Regions from separate parts of the Streptomyces sp. NPDC001401 genome, predicted to be linked through region 2. Evidence: predicted binding sites of a transcription regulator. Region 2 holds the regulator's gene; each other region holds the start of a gene.
What was found. Region 2 encodes HrcA, which represses chaperone genes, less so after heat shock. Its sites were predicted from a motif close to TTNGCACTCNGNNNNNCNGAGTGCNAA; they were not measured.

Region 1 (6,090 bases), on a different contig from region 2:
GTGCGCGACGAGCAGCTGAACGCGGACACCTCGCGGCGGTTCTTCCAGACGCTGGCCGCAAAGGGCGAGCTGGCTCCGCTCGACGACATGGTCGCCGAGAACTACCACGACCACGATCCCGCCAACGAGCAGGACACCATCGGCATGGACGCGCTGCGGCGCGAGGTCGAGATGTGGCGCGGGGCCTTCGACTTCACGTTCACCCTCGACGACCAGTTCGCCCAGGGCGACCGGGTGTGCAACCGGTGGACCTGGAACGGCACCCAGAAGGCCGAGTTCATGGGGATCCCGTCGACCGGGAAGCAGGTCACCATGACCGGTGCGACCATTCACCGGTTCGGCGAGCACGAGAAGATCGTCGAAGCATGGTGGCAGTACGACCGGCTGGGGCTGATGGCGCAACTGGGCGCGCTCGAAGGCCTGGAGCGGTAGGACGACGCGAAGGCCCGGCACCTCTGGGGTGCCGGGCCTTCGTACTGACCGGGTCAGTGGCTGACCGGGGTCAGTGACTGACCGATGTCAGTGGGCGTGGCCGTGGCCGTGGCCCGCGGCGGCCGGCTCTTCCTCTTCCTTCTTCTCGACGACCAGGGTCTCGGTCGTCAGCAGGAGGGAGGCGATGGAGGCGGCGTTCTCCAGGGCGGAGCGGGTGACCTTGACCGGGTCGATGACGCCGGCCTTGACCAGGTCGCCGTACTCGCCGGTGGCGGCGTTGAAGCCCTGGCCCTTCTCGAGCTCGGCGACCTTGGAGGTGATGACGTAGCCCTCCAGGCCGGCGTTCTCGGCGATCCAGCGCAGCGGCTCGACGACGGCCTTGCGGACGACCGCGACACCGGTGGCCTCGTCGCCGGTCTTGCCCAGACCGCCTTCCAGGACCTTCGCGGCGTGGACGAGCGCGGAGCCACCACCGGAGACGATGCCCTCCTCGACCGCGGCGCGGGTCGCGGAGATGGCGTCCTCCAGACGGTGCTTCTTCTCCTTCAGCTCCACCTCGGTGGCGGCGCCGACCTTGATCACGCACACGCCGCCGGCCAGCTTCGCGAGGCGCTCCTGGAGCTTCTCGCGGTCCCAGTCGGAGTCGGTGTTCTCGATCTCGGCCTTGATCTGGGCGACGCGGCCCACGACGTCCTCGTGGTTGCCGGCGCCGTCGACGATGGTCGTGTCGTCCTTGGTGATCGTCACTCGGCGGGCGGAGCCCAGCACGTCCAGACCGACCTGGTCGAGCTTGAGGCCGACCTCCTCGGAGATGACCGTGGCGCCGGTGAGGACCGCCATGTCCTGCAGCATCGCCTTGCGGCGGTCGCCGAAGCCGGGGGCCTTGACCGCGACCGCGTTGAAGGTGCCGCGGATCTTGTTCACGACCAGGGTCGACAGGGCCTCGCCCTCGACGTCCTCGGCGATGATCAGCAGCGGCTTGGAGGCACCCGCCTGGATGACCTTCTCGAGCAGCGGCAGCAGATCGGCGATCGAGCCGATCTTGCCCTGGTTGATCAGGATGTACGGGTCGTCGAGGACGGCCTCCATGCGCTCCTGGTCCGTCACGAAGTACGGGGACAGGTAGCCCTTGTCGAAGGCCATGCCCTCGGTGAAGTCCAGCTCCAGACCGAAGGTGTTGGACTCCTCGACGGTGATGACACCGTCCTTGCCGACCTTGTCCATCGCCTCGGCGATGAGCTCGCCGACCTGGGTGTCCTGGGCGGACAGGCCGGCCACGGCGGCGATGTCGGACTTCTCGTCGATCGGGCGGGCGGTCGCGAGGAGCTCCTCGGAGACCGCGGCCACGGCCGCGTCGATGCCCTTCTTCAGCAGCGCCGGGGAGGCACCCGCGGCGACGTTCTTCAGGCCCTCTCGGACCAGCGCCTGGGCGAGCACGGTGGCGGTGGTGGTGCCGTCACCAGCGATGTCGTTGGTCTTGGTCGCCACCTCCTTCACCAGCTGCGCACCGAGGTTCTCGTACGGGTCCTCGACCTCGACCTCACGGGCGATGGTGACGCCGTCGTTGGTGATGGTGGGCGCGCCGAACTTCTTGTCGATGACGACGTTGCGGCCCTTGGGGCCGATCGTCACCTTGACCGTGTCGGCCAGCTTGTTGACGCCGCGCTCGAGGGCGCGACGGGCGTCCTCGTCGAACTTCAGGATCTTCGCCATGACAGCGGGAGCCCTCTCGGAATCTGTGGGTGAAAAATGCACTGCGCCCCGGGCGCCCGGCTTCTTGTGTGGTCGCGGGGGCCAGGGGCGCAGCGTCGAGCAATGTGCTTCTCGAGGAAGCGAGGTGAATTACTTCTCGATGATCGCGAGCACGTCGCGAGCCGAGAGGACGAGGTACTCCTCGCCGTTGTACTTCACCTCGGTGCCGCCGTACTTGCTGTACAGCACGATGTCGCCGGTCTTGACGTCGAGCGGCAGGCGCTCGCCGTTCTCGAAGCGGCCCGGGCCCACGGCCAGGACGACGCCCTCCTGGGGCTTCTCCTTGGCGGTGTCCGGGATGACCAGGCCAGAGGCGGTGGTCTGCTCGGCGTCGAGCGGCTGGACCACGATGCGGTCCTCGAGCGGCTTGATGGCAACCTTGGAGCTGGTGGTCGTCACGATCCGACCTCCCCCTTCGGAGATCTCACGGGGTTAACTGTCTGAGGTGGCGACCAGGTGGATCCGTCGTCGCGGGTGCCGGACCTGCCCGTCGCGTAGTTGGCACTCTCCACTGGGGAGTGCCAGAGCCGAGACTATGACCGCGATTAGCACTCGGTCAAGCGGAGTGCCAATGCCTGCGGCGCGTCGGGGGGGTTCATCGGCCTGAAGGGCCTCGTCCTCGAACGCCGGACGGGCTGGTATTGCCGACCGGCGCTCGGAGGTCACCGTCAGAGATAGTCCTCCAGGCGTCCCACCGTCAGCCCCGCCTGCTGCACCCGTCGCAGCAGGCGTACCGTGCGCGCCCTGAGGGTCAGGCCCACGCCCTCGTCCGGGTCCACCGCCACGATGTCGCCGGGGCGCAGGCGGTGGATGCCGCGCAGGTACGTCAGCTCGCCGCCTCCCGTCATCGACGCGCGCCACAGGACCAGGGCCGAGATGCCGCAGTCGGCGGCCGCTCGGCGGGTGATGGTGTCGTAGGTGCCGTAGGGCGGGCGGAAGAGGCGGGGGCGGCTGCCGAAGCGGGATCCGAGTTTGTCCTGCTGGCCGCAGATCTCGGCGCGCTGGCCGGCGTACGGCAGGCCGCGCAGGGCGGGGTGGTCGAGGGTGTGGTTCTGGATGCTCGCGCCGACCGACCGCAGCCGGGCGAAGTGGCCGTACCCCGGCCCGACGACGCTGTCCGTGAGGAACATGCTGACGGGCAGCCGCAGTTCACGGACCAGGTCGACGAAGCGGGGATCCTTTTCGGCGCCGTCGTCGTAGGTCAGGAAGACGACCTTGTCGTGGGTACGGATGCGGGACACGACCGGGGGCAGGCCCGAGCGCGCCGTCCGGGCCCGCGCCGCACGAGGCGGCTTCGGGGCGGGGAGCAGCGGGGCGGCGAGGCCCCAGCGGCGGTACGGCCGCTGGGGTGTTCCGGCGGGCCCGTGCGGCTGTATGCCCTGGGCGGCCTTCTCGCCCAGCCGTTCGATGGGGTCGACGGACTGGGCGCAGCCGGTGAGGAGCGCGAACGCCAGCGCGGCGGCCGCCGGGCCCCGGAGCCTCACAGGTAGTCCTCCAGGCGGGCCACCGCGTATCCCTCGGCCGTGACCCTGTTCAGGAAGCGGCGCATGTCGTCGACCATGGTGCCGTTCCACTCGTCGCGGCCGCGGAAGTGGGTGAGCACGATGTCGCCGGGGTGCAGGTCCCGGTCGTCCTCGCGGTACTCCCAGTGGTCGACGAAGACCTCCTCGTCCCAGATGGGCGCGTACTTGATGCCGCAGGACTTGGCGGCGCGCAGGGTGTCCTGGTTGTAGTTGCCGAAGGGCGGGCGGAAGACGGTCGGGCGCTTGCCGAACTGCTTCCTCATGATCGCCTGCATGCCGCAGATCTCGTGCTTCTGCTCCCGGTACGACAGGCCCGGCAGGTAGGGGTGGGTGAGGGTGTGGTTGTTAAGGGTCACGCCCTCGGACTGCATCCTGCGGAAGTAGGCGTAGTCGTCCTTCACCAGGAAGTTGCTGAGGAAGGCGGTGTACGGGATCTTCAGGTCGCTCATCATCCGCAGGAACGCCCGGTCCTTCTCGGCGCCGTCGTCGATGGTCAGGAAGACGATCTTCTGTCTGGTGGGGATCGTCGTGAAGACGGGCGGAAGGCGCAGTTCCTCCTGGTCGTCCACCTCGAAGCCGCTGCGCGCCCTGATCTTCGGCTTCTTCACGGGTGGCGGCGGAGCCGACAGCGGGACCTTCGCCAGGTCCCAGCGCTGTGCCGCGGCAGCCCGGGCGGCGTACGCGGCGCCCAGCTTCGTGGCGTACGAGTCGAGGGCGCGGGCCGGGGGTGCCTGCAGGGGCTGCTGCCGGCCGGGCCCCGGGCGGGCCGGCGGACCGCCGAACTGTGCACATCCCGAGGCGATGGCCGCCACGGCGAGCACGGCGATTCCACCGCGGATCCACGGCACCCCATAGGCCCGAGTTTTGTCATTTTGTACGACTACTCGCATGGTGCCGGATCCTTCCAGGCCACCGCCCGGATCCCGGCCCGACACCGCGGCCGGAGGCGCACCATCCACCGACTGGCCCACAATGACCCGGTGAACGACCTCGCTGACCTCCTCACCCCCGAAGGCCGCGCCCTCCTCGACGAGGTGCGCGGCACGGCCCCCGCCGACGAGCTCGCCGTCGCCACCCGGCTGCGCCGCGAACACCCCGCCGAGCTGGTGTCGGCGGCGCTCGGGCAGGCGCGGCTGCGGCAGCGGGCGGCGGCCAAGTTCGGCTCCGAGGATGCGCAGCGGATGTTCTTCACGCCGAACGGGGTGGAGCAGTCGACACGGGCGAGCGTGGCGACGTATCGCGCCGAGTGTTTCCGGGCGACGGGCGTGCGGTCCGTCGCCGACCTGTGCTGCGGGATCGGCGGTGATGCCGTCGCGCTCGCCCGGGCCGGGATCCGGGTGCTCGCCGTGGACCGGGATCCGGCGACCGCGGCCGTGGCGCGCGCGAACGCCGACGCGCTCGGGCTCGCCGAACTGATCGAGGTGCGGGAGGCGGACGTCACGGAGGTGGATACGTCCGGCTACGACGCCGTGTTCGTCGATCCGGCCCGGCGCGGTGGTCGCGGGCGCATCTTCGACCCGGAGGCCTACTCGCCGCCCCTGTCGTGGGCGGTCGAGGCGGCCCGCAAGGCACCGCGCGCCGCACTGAAGATCGCGCCGGGCATTCCCCACGAGGCGATTCCCGCGGACGCGGAGGCCGAGTGGATCTCGGACGGGGGTGACGTCAAGGAGGCCGTGCTGTGGTTCGGCCCTCGCGTGACGCCGGGCGCACGGCGGGCGACGCTGCTGCCCTCCGGCGCCGGTGTGCGGGCCTCGCCCGCCACGGCGCTGCCCGACCCCGAAGTCCGGCCCGTCGGGCGGTACTTGTACGAACCGGACGGCGCCGTCATCCGCGCCCACCTGGTCGCCGAGGTGGCCGAGGACCTGGACGGCGGGCTGATCGACCCCACCATCGCCTACATCACCGCGGATGAGCACCACGTGACCCCGTATGCGACGGCGTACGAGATCACCGACCAACTCCCCTTCAACGTAAAGAAGTTGAAGGCGCTGCTGCGGGAACGGGAGGTCGGCGTCCTGACCGTGAAGAAGCGCGGGTCGGCCGTCGAGCCGGAGGAGTTGCGCCGCAAGACCCTCCCGAAGCCGCAGGGCCCGAACACGGCAACCGTGTTCCTGACCCGGGTCGCGGGTGCGCCGACCATGCTGATCGGTGCCCCTGCCTAGGCATCAAGTGAACGGAGTTTCCCGCGCAGCAGCTCCTGCTCCCGCTCGTTCCGCGCCAGCCCCGCGGCCCGTACGAACTCCTCGCGCGCCTCGGCCGTACGTCCGAGCCGCGCCAGCAGATCGCCGCGCACGCTGGGCAGCAAGTGGTAGTCGCGCAGGGTGGGTTCGGCGGCGAGGGCGTCGACGATCGCCAGTCCCTGCGCCGGGCCTTCCGCCATGGA
Region 2 (6,090 bases):
GGTACGCCTTCGCGCCCGCCTCCTCGAAGAGCGCCAACTCCTGCTCGGAGACGCCCCCTTCGGGGCCCACGACCAGCACGATCTCGCCCGAGGAGGGGAGTTCGGCGGTCGCCAGCGGCTCGCTGCCGTAGTCGCGGTCCTCGTGCAGTACGGCGGCGAAGTCGGCTTTGGCGAGAAGTGCCGCAACCTGCTTGGTCGTTGCCGCGTCCGCGACCTCCGGGAAGCGCAGCCGGCGGGACTGCTTGCCGGCCTCGCGGGCGGTGGCACGCCACTTGGCGAGGGCCTTCAGCCCCCTCTCGCCCTTCCACTGGGTGATGCAGCGGGCCGCCGACCACGGCACGACGGCGTCCACGCCGGTCTCGGTCATCGTCTCGACCGCCAGCTCGCCGCGGTCGCCCTTGGGCAGGGCCTGGACGACGGTGATACGGGGGCTGGGCTCGGGCTCGACCGGGAACTCGAAGGGTTCCACGACCAGATGGTCCTTCCCCGACGCACTGAGCACGACGCCGGCCGCGCCCCGGCCCAGTCCGTCCGTCAGCACCACGGCCTCGCCGGGCTGCAGCCGCCGTACGGAGACGGCGTGCCGTCCCTCGGGGCCGTCCAGCTCGATGATCGCCCCCGGGCCCACGCCCTCCAGGGAGTCGACGACGAACACCGGCGCGGTCATCGGAGGTCCCCCTTGCCCGACAACGCTGTCTTGGCGAGGTCGAGTTCGGCGGCGAGGACCTCCACCAGCTGCCCGGCCGGGAGTTCGCGGGCCATGCGGTGCCCCTGGCCCGCCCACAGCGCCATGCCCTGCGCGTCGCCGGACGCGGCGGCCTTCTTGCGCAGCGGCGAGGTGAGGTGGTGGACCTCCGGGTAGGCGGCGGGGGCGTACGGGCCGTGCTCGCGCAGGAAGCGGTTGACCAGGCCGCGGGCCGGGCGGCCGGAGAACGCGCGCGTCAGCTCCGTCCGTACGAACAGCGGGTTGGTGAGCGCCTGTTTGTGGACGGCGTTCGCGCCGGACTCCGGTGTGGCGAGGAACGCCGTGCCGAGCTGGGCCGCGCTCGCGCCCGCCGCCAGCGCCGCGGCGATCTGGCCGCCGCGCATGATGCCGCCGGCGGCGACGATCGGGATGCTCACGGTCTCGCGGATCTGGGCGATGAGCGAGAGCAGCCCGATGCCGGTGCCGTCCGTCTCCGGGTTGTCCCGGTGCGTGCCCTGGTGGCCGCCGGCCTCCACACCCTGCGCGATCACCGCGTCGGCGCCTCCCCGCTCCACGGCGAGGGCCTCTTCGGGGGTGGTCGCGGTGACCAGTGTGAAGGTGCCGGCCCGGCGGAGGGAGTCGAGGATCTCGCGGCTCGGGACACCGAAGTGGAAGGAGACCACCGGCACGGGGTTGTCGAGCAGTACGGCGAGCTTGGAGTCATAGGCGTCGTCGCGGCCGCTGTCCGGATCGCCCAGCTCGGTCTCGTACCAGGCGGCCTCACCGGCCAGCTGGTGGGCGTAGATCTCGACGGCGCCCCGGTCCCCGTACTCCGGCTGCGGCATGAAGAGGTTCACACCGAAGGGACGGCTGGTGAGACTCCGCAGCTGCTTGATCTCCTGGTACATGCCGTCGGCCGTCTTGTACCCGGCGGCGAGGAACCCGAGCCCGCCGGCCTCGCACACGGCGGCGGCCAGATGCGGCACGGAGACACCGCCCGCCATGGGGGCCTGCACGATCGGATGAGGGAAGAGATCGGTCAGCGCGGAGGACATGACGGCATGTTGTCACGTCCTCCGAACAAGTCCGAATCCGGCCGTCCGCGGGCATAGACCTACGGCACCTCTTGCCGCCGGTCAGTGCACTTCAGCCCGTCCGGCGTTTGAGGACGAGCCCCTTAAGGGCCGACGGGAGTCTGGGGGCGGAGCCCCCAGCACCACCTCAGCGCCCGTTGAACGCGTCCTTCAACCGCGAGAAAAGGCCCTGCTGCCCAGGCTGGAACTGCCCCTGCGGCCGCTCCTCACCCCGCAGCTTGGCCAGCTCGCGCAGCAGCCGCTCCTGCTCGGGATCCAGCTTCGTCGGGGTCTGGACCTCGACGTGGACGATCAGGTCGCCGCGGCCGCCGCCGCGCAGGTGCGTGACGCCCCGGCCGTGCAGCGGGATCGACTGGCCGGACTGGGTGCCGGGCCGGATGTCGACCTCCTCCATGCCGTCCAGCGTCTCCAGCGGCACCTTGGTGCCGAGGGACGCGGCCGTCATCGGGATGGTGACCGTGCAGTGCAGGTCGTCGCCGCGCCGCTGGAAGGTGGAGTGCGGCAGCTCGTGGATCTCGACGTACAGGTCACCGGCGGGACCGCCGCCGGGGCCGACCTCGCCCTCGCCCGCGAGCTGGATGCGGGTGCCGTTGTCGACACCGGCCGGGATCTTGACCGTGAGGGTACGGCGGGACCGGACGCGACCGTCACCGGCGCACTCCGGGCACGGCGTCGGAACGACCGTGCCGAAGCCCTGGCACTGCGGGCAGGGACGCGAGGTCATGACCTGGCCCAGGAAGGACCGCGTCACCTGCGACACCTCACCGCGGCCGCGGCACATGTCACACGTCTGGGCGGAGGTGCCCGGCGCCGCGCCTTCCCCGTTACAGGTGGAGCAGACGATCGCCGTGTCGACCTGGATGTCCTTCGTCGTACCGAAGGCCGCCTCGTCGAGCTCGATCTCCAGCCGGATCATCGCGTCCTGGCCCCGGCGCGTACGCGACCGGGGGCCCCGCTGCGACGCCGTACCGAAGAACGCGTCCATGATGTCCGAGAAGTTCCCGAAGCCACCCGCGCCGAAGCCGCCCGCGCCCGCGCCGCCCGCCTGCGAGAGGGGGTCGCCGCCGAGGTCGTAGACCTGCTTCTTCTGCGGGTCGGAGAGCACCTCGTAAGCGGCGTTGATCTCCTTGAACCGCTCCTGGGTCTTCGGATCCGGGTTGACGTCCGGGTGCAGCTCGCGCGCGAGCCGCCGGAAGGCCTTCTTGATCTCTTCCTGCGACGCGTCGCGGCGCACGCCGAGAACGGCGTAGTAGTCCGTGGCCACTTACGACTCCGCCAGGATCTGTCCGACGTACCGTGCCACTGCGCGTACCGCTCCCATCGTTCCCGGGTAATCCATGCGGGTCGGTCCGACCACGCCGAGCTTGGCGACTGCCTCGCCGCCCGAACCGTAGCCGACCGACACCACCGAAGTGGAGTTGAGTCCCTCATAGGCGTTCTCGTGCCCGATGCGCACCGTCATGCCCGAATCCCCCGCCTCGCCAAGCAACTTGAGGAGCACGACCTGCTCCTCCAGCGCCTCCAGGACGGGGCGGATGGTGAGGGGGAAGTCATGTCCGAAGCGGGTCAGATTGGCGGTGCCGCCGATCATCAGCCGCTCCTCGTTCTCCTCGACCAGTGTCTCCAGAAGAGTGGAGAGCACTGTCGAGACCGTACCCCGGTCCTCGACGTCGAAGCCTTCGGGCAGGTCTTCCACGAGCCGGGGGACGTCCGCGAAGCGGCGCCCCGCGACCCGGCTGTTGAGCCGCGCCCGCAGATCCGCGAGGGAGGCCTCGCCGAACGGCGCCGGGCAGTCGACCATGCGCTGCTCGACCCGGCCGGTGTCGGTGATCAGCACGAGCATCACGCGCGCGGGCGCGAGCGAGAGCAGCTCCACATGCCGGACGGTGGACCGGGTCAGCGACGGGTACTGGACGACCGCCACCTGCCGCGTGAGCTGGGCCAGCAGCCGAACCGTCCGCGCCACCACATCGTCGAGATCCACGGCGCCGTCGAGGAAGTTCTGGATCGCGCGCCGCTCGGGCGCGGACATCGGCTTGACGCCCGCGAGCTTGTCGACGAACAGCCGGTAGCCCTTGTCGGTGGGGATCCGCCCGGCGCTGGTGTGCGGCTGGGCGATGAACCCCTCGTCCTCCAGGGCCGCCATGTCGTTGCGCACCGTCGCCGGGGACACCCCGAGGTTGTGCCGCTCGGTCAGGGCCTTCGACCCCACCGGCTCCTCGGTGCCGACATAGTCCTGGACGATGGCGCGCAGCACCTGAAGCCGTCGTTCGCTCAGCATCGCGCACACCTCCAGCGATCGTCCCCTAGGCGCTTCGCCTGGCACTCTGTCCGTCCGAGTGCCAACCATTACCGGCCAGTGTACGGCGGTGGGGTACACCCGGGGCAAGGTCGGCCCCTGTTGAACGGGGCGTACCGCTAGCGTCGCCGTATGACGGTGACTTGGGAAGAGCTGGGGTGGGAGCGGCTGGCGGCCGGCGTCGGCCGGTGCCGGCTGCCCGGCTGGGACTGCACGGTGGGGCTGGTCGTCGGGGAGGGCACGGCGCTCTTGATCGACGCGGGGTCGAGCCTCGCGGAGGGCGCACGGTTGCGTGCGCAGGTACAAGAGCTCGCCGGTCACCGTGTGACTCATCTCGCGCTCACGCATCCCCATTTCGACCATGTCTTCGGGGCGGCGGCGTTCGCGGGCGCGGAGGTCTACGGCGCGGTGGGCATGGACACGGTGTTCGACGCCCGGCACGCGCGCGAGGAGCTGCGCACGGACGCGGTGGGCAACGGGCTGGACGCGCGCGTGGCGGAGGAGGCGGTGGACGCGCTGGTCGCGCCCCGGCATCACGTCTCGGGCGAGTGGACGCTCGACCTGGGCGGCGGCCGCCAGGTGCTGCTGGCGAACGTGGGCCCCGGCCACACGGCCCACGACCTCGTCGTCCTGGTCCCCGGCGCCCCGGAGGTGGTGTTCTGCGGCGACCTGGTGGAGGAGTCCGGCGAACCGCAGGCCGGGCCGGACGCCGTGCCGTCGCACTGGCCGGCCGCCCTCGACCGGCTCCTCGACCTGGGCGGCGAGGACGCACTGTACGTGCCCGGTCACGGAGCGGTGGTGGATGCGGAGTTCGTGCGGGCGCAGCGTGAGGAGCTGGCGGCGCGTTTCGGCGTGTCGTGACCACTGCCCGGCCGCTTCTCCTATCGTCACTCGAATGCGCCAGTACTCCGCCGACCTGACCCCGCCGTGGAAGAAGCCCAAGCCCGTCCCCGAGGTCCCGGCGGAGCCCGGTCTGGTGGTCGAGGAACCCGGCACCGGTTTCTGCGGCGCGGTGATCCGCTGCGAGGCGGGCACGGTGACCCTGGAGGACCGCTTCGGCAAGCACCGGGTGTTTCCGATGGAGCCGCGGGGGTTCCTGCTGGAGGGCCGGGTGGTGACGCTCGTCCGCCCGTCCTCGTCGGCCCCGGTCCGTCCCACCCGCACGGCATCCGGTTCGGTGGCCGTCCCGGGCGCACGCGCGCGCGTGGCTCGCGCCGGGCGGATCTATGTCGAGGGGCGGCACGACGCGGAGCTCGTCGAGCGGGTGTGGGGCGACGACCTGCGCATCGAGGGCGTGGTCGTGGAGTACCTGGAGGGCGTGGACGACCTGCCGGCGATCGTGGCGGAGTTCGCTCCGGGGCCGGATGCGCGGCTGGGGGTCCTGGTGGACCACCTGGTGCCGGGTTCGAAGGAGTGGCGGATCGCGCAGGCGGTGACGAGCGAGCACGCGCTGGTGGTGGGCCACCCGTACATCGACATCTGGGAGGCGGTGAAGCCGTCGTCGCTGGGGATCGCCGGGTGGCCGCGGGTGCCGCGCGGGCAGGACTGGAAGACGGGGGTTTGCCGGGCGCTGGGGTGGCCGGAGAACACGGGGGCGGCTTGGCAGGGGATTCTGTCGCGGGTGCGGTCCTACAAGGATCTGGAGCCGGAACTGCTGGGGCGGGTGGAGGAGTTGATCGACTTCGTCACGGCGCCGGGTCACACCTGAACTTGCCGGTGTCGATGCTCATGTCGAGCACAGGCAGGAGGAGCGTCTCCCCGTACCTCCAGTTGCGCCGACAGCGATAGTCGGCGCGCTCGCCGCTGCCGTACGGCTCGGTGAGCACGAGGCATTCAGCCGCTGCCGGATCGACGGTCAGGTACACCGGTACACCTGCCCCGGCGTAGATCGACCGCTTGGTCACGTAGTCGCGGTGCGCGCTGGTCCTGGACACGACCTCGACCAGCATGGTGACCGCCTCGACCGGTACGAGGCGGCCGGAGTCCGGCCCGGCACCCCGTTCGAGCACCAC
Region 3 (6,090 bases), on a different contig from region 2:
GTCCGAATCGTCGAACTCCGGCAGCCAGTAACGGCGGGTGGAGGCGTGGAAGACGTCGACACCGGCGGCGGCCAGCGGCGAGAGGATCGCCTCCAGCTCCTCCGGGGTCTCGGCGAGCCGCGCGGTGTACTCCTGCTGCTTCCACTGCGAGTAACGGAAGATGATCGGGAACTCGGGGGACACCGCCTCGCGGACCGCCGCGACGATCTCGGTCGCGAACGTGACGCGGCCGACGGCGTCACCGCCGTAAGCATCCGTACGGCGATTCGTGCCCGCCCACAGGAACTGGTCGAGGAGGTAGCCGTGGGCGCCGTGCAGCTCCACACCGTCGAAGCCGATGCGCTCGGCGGCGGCAGCGGCCTCGGCGAACGCGCCGATGACGTCGTCCACGTCCTGCTGGGTCATCGCCTTGCCGGTCGGCTCGGCGCCCGCGGTCACCAGGCCGGAGGGGCCGACGGCGGGGGCGTCGGCGTACGGCGCCTGCCCCTGCTCGCGCACCATGCCGATGTGCCACAGCTGCGGGACGATCTTGCCGCCGGCCGCGTGCACGTCCTCGGCGACCTTGGCCCAGCCCGCGAGCTGCTCCTCGCCGTGGAAGCGCGGTACGCGGTCGCTGTTGCCGGCCGAGTCGTGGCCGACGTACGTGCCCTCGGTGACGATGAGCCCGACGCCGGCGGCGGCGCGGCGCGCGTAGTAGGAGCGCACGTCCTCGCCGGGGATGCCACCCGGGGAGAACATGCGGGTCATCGGGGCCATCACGATCCGGTTCGGGACGGTGAGACCGCCCAGACTGATCGGGCGGGACAGGATCTGGGCCGCTCGGGAGGCGGGCGTGGTGACGGTCACCTGGGAGACTCCTCGCAAAGGACGGTGCTGAAAGTGTTAACCAGCTGGTATGTGCACACGCATTGTTGCACCCACTTAAGCAATCGCCTATGCGCTGCCCCACATTCCGGGCCGCACGAAGTCCGTACGTGACCCGGAACACGCCCGAGGGCGGCACCCCCTGTCTCCAGGGAGTGCCGCCCTCGGTACTGACGGACCGGGTCCGAGCCTCGTATCAGGCTCAGAAGTCCATGTCACCGCCCGGCATACCGCCACCGGCAGGCGCGGCGGCCTTCTCCGGCTTGTCGGCGATGACGGCCTCGGTGGTGAGGAAGAGCGCGGCGATGGAGGCGGCGTTCTGCAGGGCAGAGCGCGTGACCTTCGCCGGGTCGATGATGCCTTCCTTGACCAGGTCGACGTACTCGCCGGTCGCGGCGTTGAGGCCGTGACCCGGGGTGAGGTTGCGGACCTTCTCCACCACGACGCCACCCTCGAGGCCGGCGTTGACGGCGATCTGCTTCAGCGGGGCCTCGAGCGCGATGCGCACGGCGTTGGCGCCGGTCGCCTCGTCACCCTCGAGGTCCAGCTTCTCGAAGACGCTGGAGGCCTGGATGAGCGCGACGCCACCACCGGCGACGATGCCCTCCTCGACGGCCGCCTTGGCGTTGCGCACGGCGTCCTCGATGCGGTGCTTGCGCTCCTTGAGCTCCACCTCGGTGGCGGCACCGGCCTTGATGACCGCGACACCGCCGGCGAGCTTCGCCAGGCGCTCCTGCAGCTTCTCGCGGTCGTAGTCCGAGTCGCTGTTCTCGATCTCGGCGCGGATCTGGTTGACCCGGCCCTGGACCTGCTCGGAGGAGCCGGCACCGTCGACGATGGTGGTCTCGTCCTTGGTGATGACGACCTTGCGGGCCTTGCCCAGAAGGTCCAGGGAGGTGTTCTCGAGCTTGAGACCGACCTCCTCGGAGATGACCTCGCCACCGGTGAGGATGGCGATGTCGTTCAGCATCGCCTTGCGGCGGTCGCCGAAGCCCGGGGCCTTGACGGCGACGGACTTGAAGGTGCCGCGGATCTTGTTGACGACCAGGGTCGACAGGGCCTCGCCCTCGACATCCTCGGCGATGATCAGCAGCGGCTTGCCCGACTGCATGACCTTCTCCAGGAGCGGGAGCAGGTCCTTGACGGAGCCGATCTTGGAGTTGGCGATCAGGATGTACGGGTCGTCGAGCGACGCCTCCATCCGCTCCATGTCGGTGGCGAAGTACGCCGAGATGTAGCCCTTGTCGAAGCGCATACCCTCGGTGAGCTCGAGCTCCAGACCGAAGGTCTGGGACTCCTCGACGGTGATGACGCCTTCCTTGCCGACCTTGTCCATCGCCTCGGCGATGAGCTCGCCGATCTGGGTGTCGGCGGCGGAGATGGAGGCCGTCGAAGCGATCTGCTCCTTGGTCTCCACGTCCTTGGCCTGCTCGAGCAGGGCACCGGAGACGGCCTCGACGGCCTTCTCGATACCGCGCTTGAGGGCCATCGGGTTGGCGCCGGCGGCTACGTTGCGCAGGCCTTCCTTGACGAGGGCCTGGGCGAGAACGGTCGCGGTGGTCGTACCGTCACCGGCGACGTCGTCCGTCTTCTTGGCGACTTCCTTGACCAGCTCGGCGCCGATCTTCTCGAACGGGTCCTCGAGCTCGATCTCCTTGGCGATGGAGACACCATCGTTGGTGATCGTGGGGGCGCCCCACTTCTTCTCGAGGACGACGTTGCGGCCCTTGGGGCCGAGCGTCACCTTCACGGCGTCCGCGAGCTGGTTCATGCCGCGCTCGAGGCCGCGCCGCGCCTCCTCGTCGAACGCGATGATCTTGGCCATGTGAAGTGGTCCCTCCAGGACTGGGGGTGATTCCTTCGGACCGCGCCCGCGCCCGCGACGGACGGCTCGCATGCCTTGCAGGTTCCTTCCCCACCCGGCCTGCGGGCCTCACCGACCCGGTCCTTCGTTGTCACTCTCACCTTCAGAGTGCTAACGCCAATGATTAGCACTCGCCCCCTGCGAGTGCAAGCGCCTCTCGGAGGCTGGGCCCGCACACCCGACCCCGGCTCGAGCATGCCGAAGGGCCCGTACCCAGGAGGTACGAGCCCTTCGATCAAGAACAGAAGAACGTCGCTGCAGTTAACCCGGCGCGTGCTTCAGCTGGTCGCCAGTCGGACCATGTCCGCCTGCGGCCCCTTCTGGCCCTGCGAGATCTCGAAATCGACCCGCTGACCCTCTTCCAGGGTGCGGTAGCCGTCCATCTGAATCGCACTGTAGTGGACGAAAACATCCGCACCACCGTCGACCGCGATGAAGCCGTACCCCTTCTCCGCGTTGAACCACTTGACGGTGCCCTGAGCCATGCCTAACTCCCCTATTACTGGCCCTTGCACAGATCCACACTTCGCGGATCCGGGTCAGACCTCACCCCCCACGGTTGGGGGCGTGCGCCGGAACGCGTCGACCGCGGCTGAATGTATCTGTCCAACTGCCGTCTGCAACAGGTCAATCGGACGAGAATTCCGGGCACGACTGGTCGGGAATTTACGGAGAATTCGCCTGAATTCAGGGCAAGTCGGGCCCCATAAAAGGAGCATAAGACGCAAAAAACCTGCACACTTTGGCTACTTCTCGCTGCCTGAGAAGAGAGAACTCATATGCATCCGGCATGCGGAGTGGAGCAGGTTCCCCAACTGTACCGTGCTCAACCATGCAGAATTGCCCCCTCCGCTTCTCTCACGGAGGGGGCAATTCGGTGAACTCTTGGTAACCGGCGTTACCGACGGTAATAATCGGTCGTCCGACCTGTTTCGGTCAGCCTCCGGCGACGGCCGGGATGATCGAGACGCCGGCACCGTCCGGAGTCGCCGTCTCCAGCCCCTGCTCGAACCGCACGTCGTCGTCGTTCACGTACACGTTGACGAAACGGCGAAGCTTGCCCTGGTCGTCAAGAACGCGGGCGGCGATACCCGTGTGGTTCTTCTCCAGATCGGCGATGACCTCGCCGAGGGTCGCACCTTCGGCGGCGACCTCGGCCTGCCCGCCGGTGTAGGTGCGCAGGATGGTGGGGATGCGGACGTTGACGCTCACAATGTGCCTCCGGTCAGGGTTTTTTAAGGGGCGCGGGGCTGTGTTGGATTTGCGGCTGCCGCCGCGTGGGCGCGACCAGCCCCCACCGGCCCGCGGCCGAACAACTACCTCTTAGCCGAGCCCGGCCTCACGGAACGATTCGAGGCTGGGACGGATCGTCGCAGTAAGACCCGTACCCGCCACCGCATCCAGCGTCTTGAGCCCGTCACCGGTGTTGAGCACGACCGTGGTGAGGCTCGGGTCCAGCAGCCCGTTCTCGATCAGCTTCTTCGTCACACCGAGGGTCACGCCCCCGGCGGTCTCCGCGAAGATTCCCTCCGTGCGGGCGAGCAGCTTGATGGCGTCCACCACCTGCTCGTCGTTCACGTCCTCCACCGCACCCCCGGTGCGACGGGCAATGTCGAGAACGTAAGGACCATCCGCCGGGTTGCCGATGGCCAGCGACTTGGCGATGGTGTTCGGCTTCTGGGGCCGTACGACGTCGTGCCCCGCCTTGTACGCGACGGAAACGGGGCTGCACCCCTCGGCCTGCGCCCCGAAGATCTTGTACGGCTTGTCCTCGACGAGGCCAAGCTTGATCAGCTCCTGGAGACCCTTGTCGATCTTCGTGAGCTGCGAGCCGGAGGCGATCGGCACGACCAGCTGGTCCGGCAGCTGCCAGCCGAGCTGCTCGCAGATCTCGTACGCCAGGGTCTTGGAGCCCTCCGCGTAGTACGGCCGCAGGTTGACGTTGACGAAGCCCCAGCCCTCGCCGGCCGGGTCGCCGATCAGCTCGGAGCAGAAGCGGTTCACGTCGTCGTAGTTGCCGTCGATACCGACGAGCTCGCCGCCGTAGACGGCAGCCATGACGACCTTGCCCTGCTCCAGGTCGTGCGGGATGAACACGCAGGAACGGAACCCGGCGCGGGCCGCCGCGGCCCCCACCGCACCGGCGAGGTTGCCGGTGGACGAGCAGGACAGGGTGGTGAAGTCGAAGGCGCGGGCGGCCTCGATGGCCTGGGCGACCACGCGGTCCTTGAAGGAGTGCGTCGGGTTGCCCGAGTCGTCCTTGACGAACAGCTTGCCGGCGTCGACGCCGAGCTCACGCGCCAGGTTGTCGGCCTTGACGAGCTTGGTCCAGCCGGGGTTGATGTTGGGCTTGTCGGCCACGTCCGCCGGGACGGGCAGCAGGGGCGCGTAACGCCAGATGTTCGCGGGACCCGCCTCGATCTGCTTGCGGAGCTCCTCGGCGTCGTAGGCCGAGAAGTCGTAGGCGATCTCGAGCGGGCCGAAACACTCCTCGCACGCGAAAACCGGACCAAGGGGTACCCGGTGACCGCACTCGCGGCAGGAAAGAGCCGCGGCGGGACCCAGATCGACGGTGTTCACGGAGTTCGTGGTGCTTGCAACAGTCTGCGCAGCCATGTGAGGCGAGGCCCTTTCTCCTCATCTTCCTCACGACGCATCTCGCCGTGAGACGGATTTGGCACCTTCCCTAGCCGGGAGCCTCGCTGGATGATCAACACTGATCTACGAGAACCGACTGGAGGGTTGCCGGGGCTTCATCGGGCCGTATCCCTCTGCCCCTCTGGATGAGCGGTATTCGGTTGTCCCTCCGACGACCTCGGACATGCGATGGTCATCGTCGTTGTTCAAGACTGTAACCGAAGGCCAGGACAGTTGAGAGAGTCGTCCGAACCGCGAGACAAAAGTGAGGAGCCGCCTACGTGCTGGAAGAAGTCGAGCGCTGGCTGAGCACCCGCTCCTGGTCCCTGACCGATCGCCCTCTCCACAAGATCCTCGCTGCCAAGCAGCGCACGGGACAGTCGGTCAGTGTCGTGCTGCCCGCGCTCAACGAGGAGGAGACGGTCGGCGACATTGTCGCGATCATCCGTCATGACCTCATGCAGCAGGTCCCGCTCGTCGACGAGATCGTCGTCGTCGACTCCGGGTCCACCGACCGCACGTCCGAGGTCGCCGCGGCGGCCGGGGCCAGGGTCGTCCACCGTGACGACATCCTGCCGCGCATCCCGACCGTCCCCGGCAAGGGCGAGGTGCTGTGGCGCTCGCTCCTCGTCACCAGCGGGGACATTGTCTGCTTCATCGACGCCGACCTGAAGGAGTTCTCGTCGGACTTCGTCTCGGGGATCGTGGGCCCGCTGCTCACCGAC

Region 1: a site for HrcA is predicted at 2,730-2,756, ahead of groES (co-chaperone GroES). Genes of this name have one in related genera too.
Region 3: a site for HrcA is predicted at 2,817-2,843, ahead of groL (chaperonin GroEL). Genes of this name have one in related genera too.

Annotation. Positions count from the first base shown of each region.
Region 1 is NZ_JBIAWI010000004.1:662,159-668,248, forward strand. It holds gene ACFY10_RS18250 (ester cyclase) at 1-432, shown strand, start outside; gene groL (chaperonin GroEL) at 520-2,145, opposite strand; gene groES (co-chaperone GroES) at 2,275-2,583, opposite strand; gene ACFY10_RS18265 (polysaccharide deacetylase family protein) at 2,853-3,668, opposite strand; gene ACFY10_RS18270 (polysaccharide deacetylase family protein) at 3,665-4,597, opposite strand; gene ACFY10_RS18275 (methyltransferase domain-containing protein) at 4,628-5,869, shown strand; gene ACFY10_RS18280 (RNA polymerase sigma factor) at 5,866-6,090, opposite strand, start outside.
Region 2 is NZ_JBIAWI010000001.1:1,031,619-1,037,708, forward strand. It holds gene ACFY10_RS04800 (16S rRNA (uracil(1498)-N(3))-methyltransferase) at 1-667, opposite strand, end outside; gene ACFY10_RS04805 (nitronate monooxygenase) at 664-1,740, opposite strand; gene dnaJ (molecular chaperone DnaJ) at 1,907-3,043, opposite strand; gene hrcA (heat-inducible transcriptional repressor HrcA) at 3,044-4,060, opposite strand; gene ACFY10_RS04820 (MBL fold metallo-hydrolase) at 4,211-4,939, shown strand; gene ACFY10_RS04825 (DUF3097 domain-containing protein) at 4,974-5,786, shown strand; gene ACFY10_RS04830 (Uma2 family endonuclease) at 5,764-6,090, opposite strand, start outside.
Region 3 is NZ_JBIAWI010000005.1:559,434-565,523, forward strand. It holds gene ACFY10_RS21000 (NADH:flavin oxidoreductase) at 1-846, opposite strand, end outside; gene groL (chaperonin GroEL) at 1,067-2,689, opposite strand; gene ACFY10_RS21010 (cold-shock protein) at 3,007-3,213, opposite strand; gene ACFY10_RS21015 (ubiquitin-like small modifier protein 1) at 3,665-3,940, opposite strand; gene thrC (threonine synthase) at 4,052-5,344, opposite strand; SAM riboswitch class I at 5,363-5,518, opposite strand; gene ACFY10_RS21025 (glucosyl-3-phosphoglycerate synthase) at 5,647-6,090, shown strand, end outside.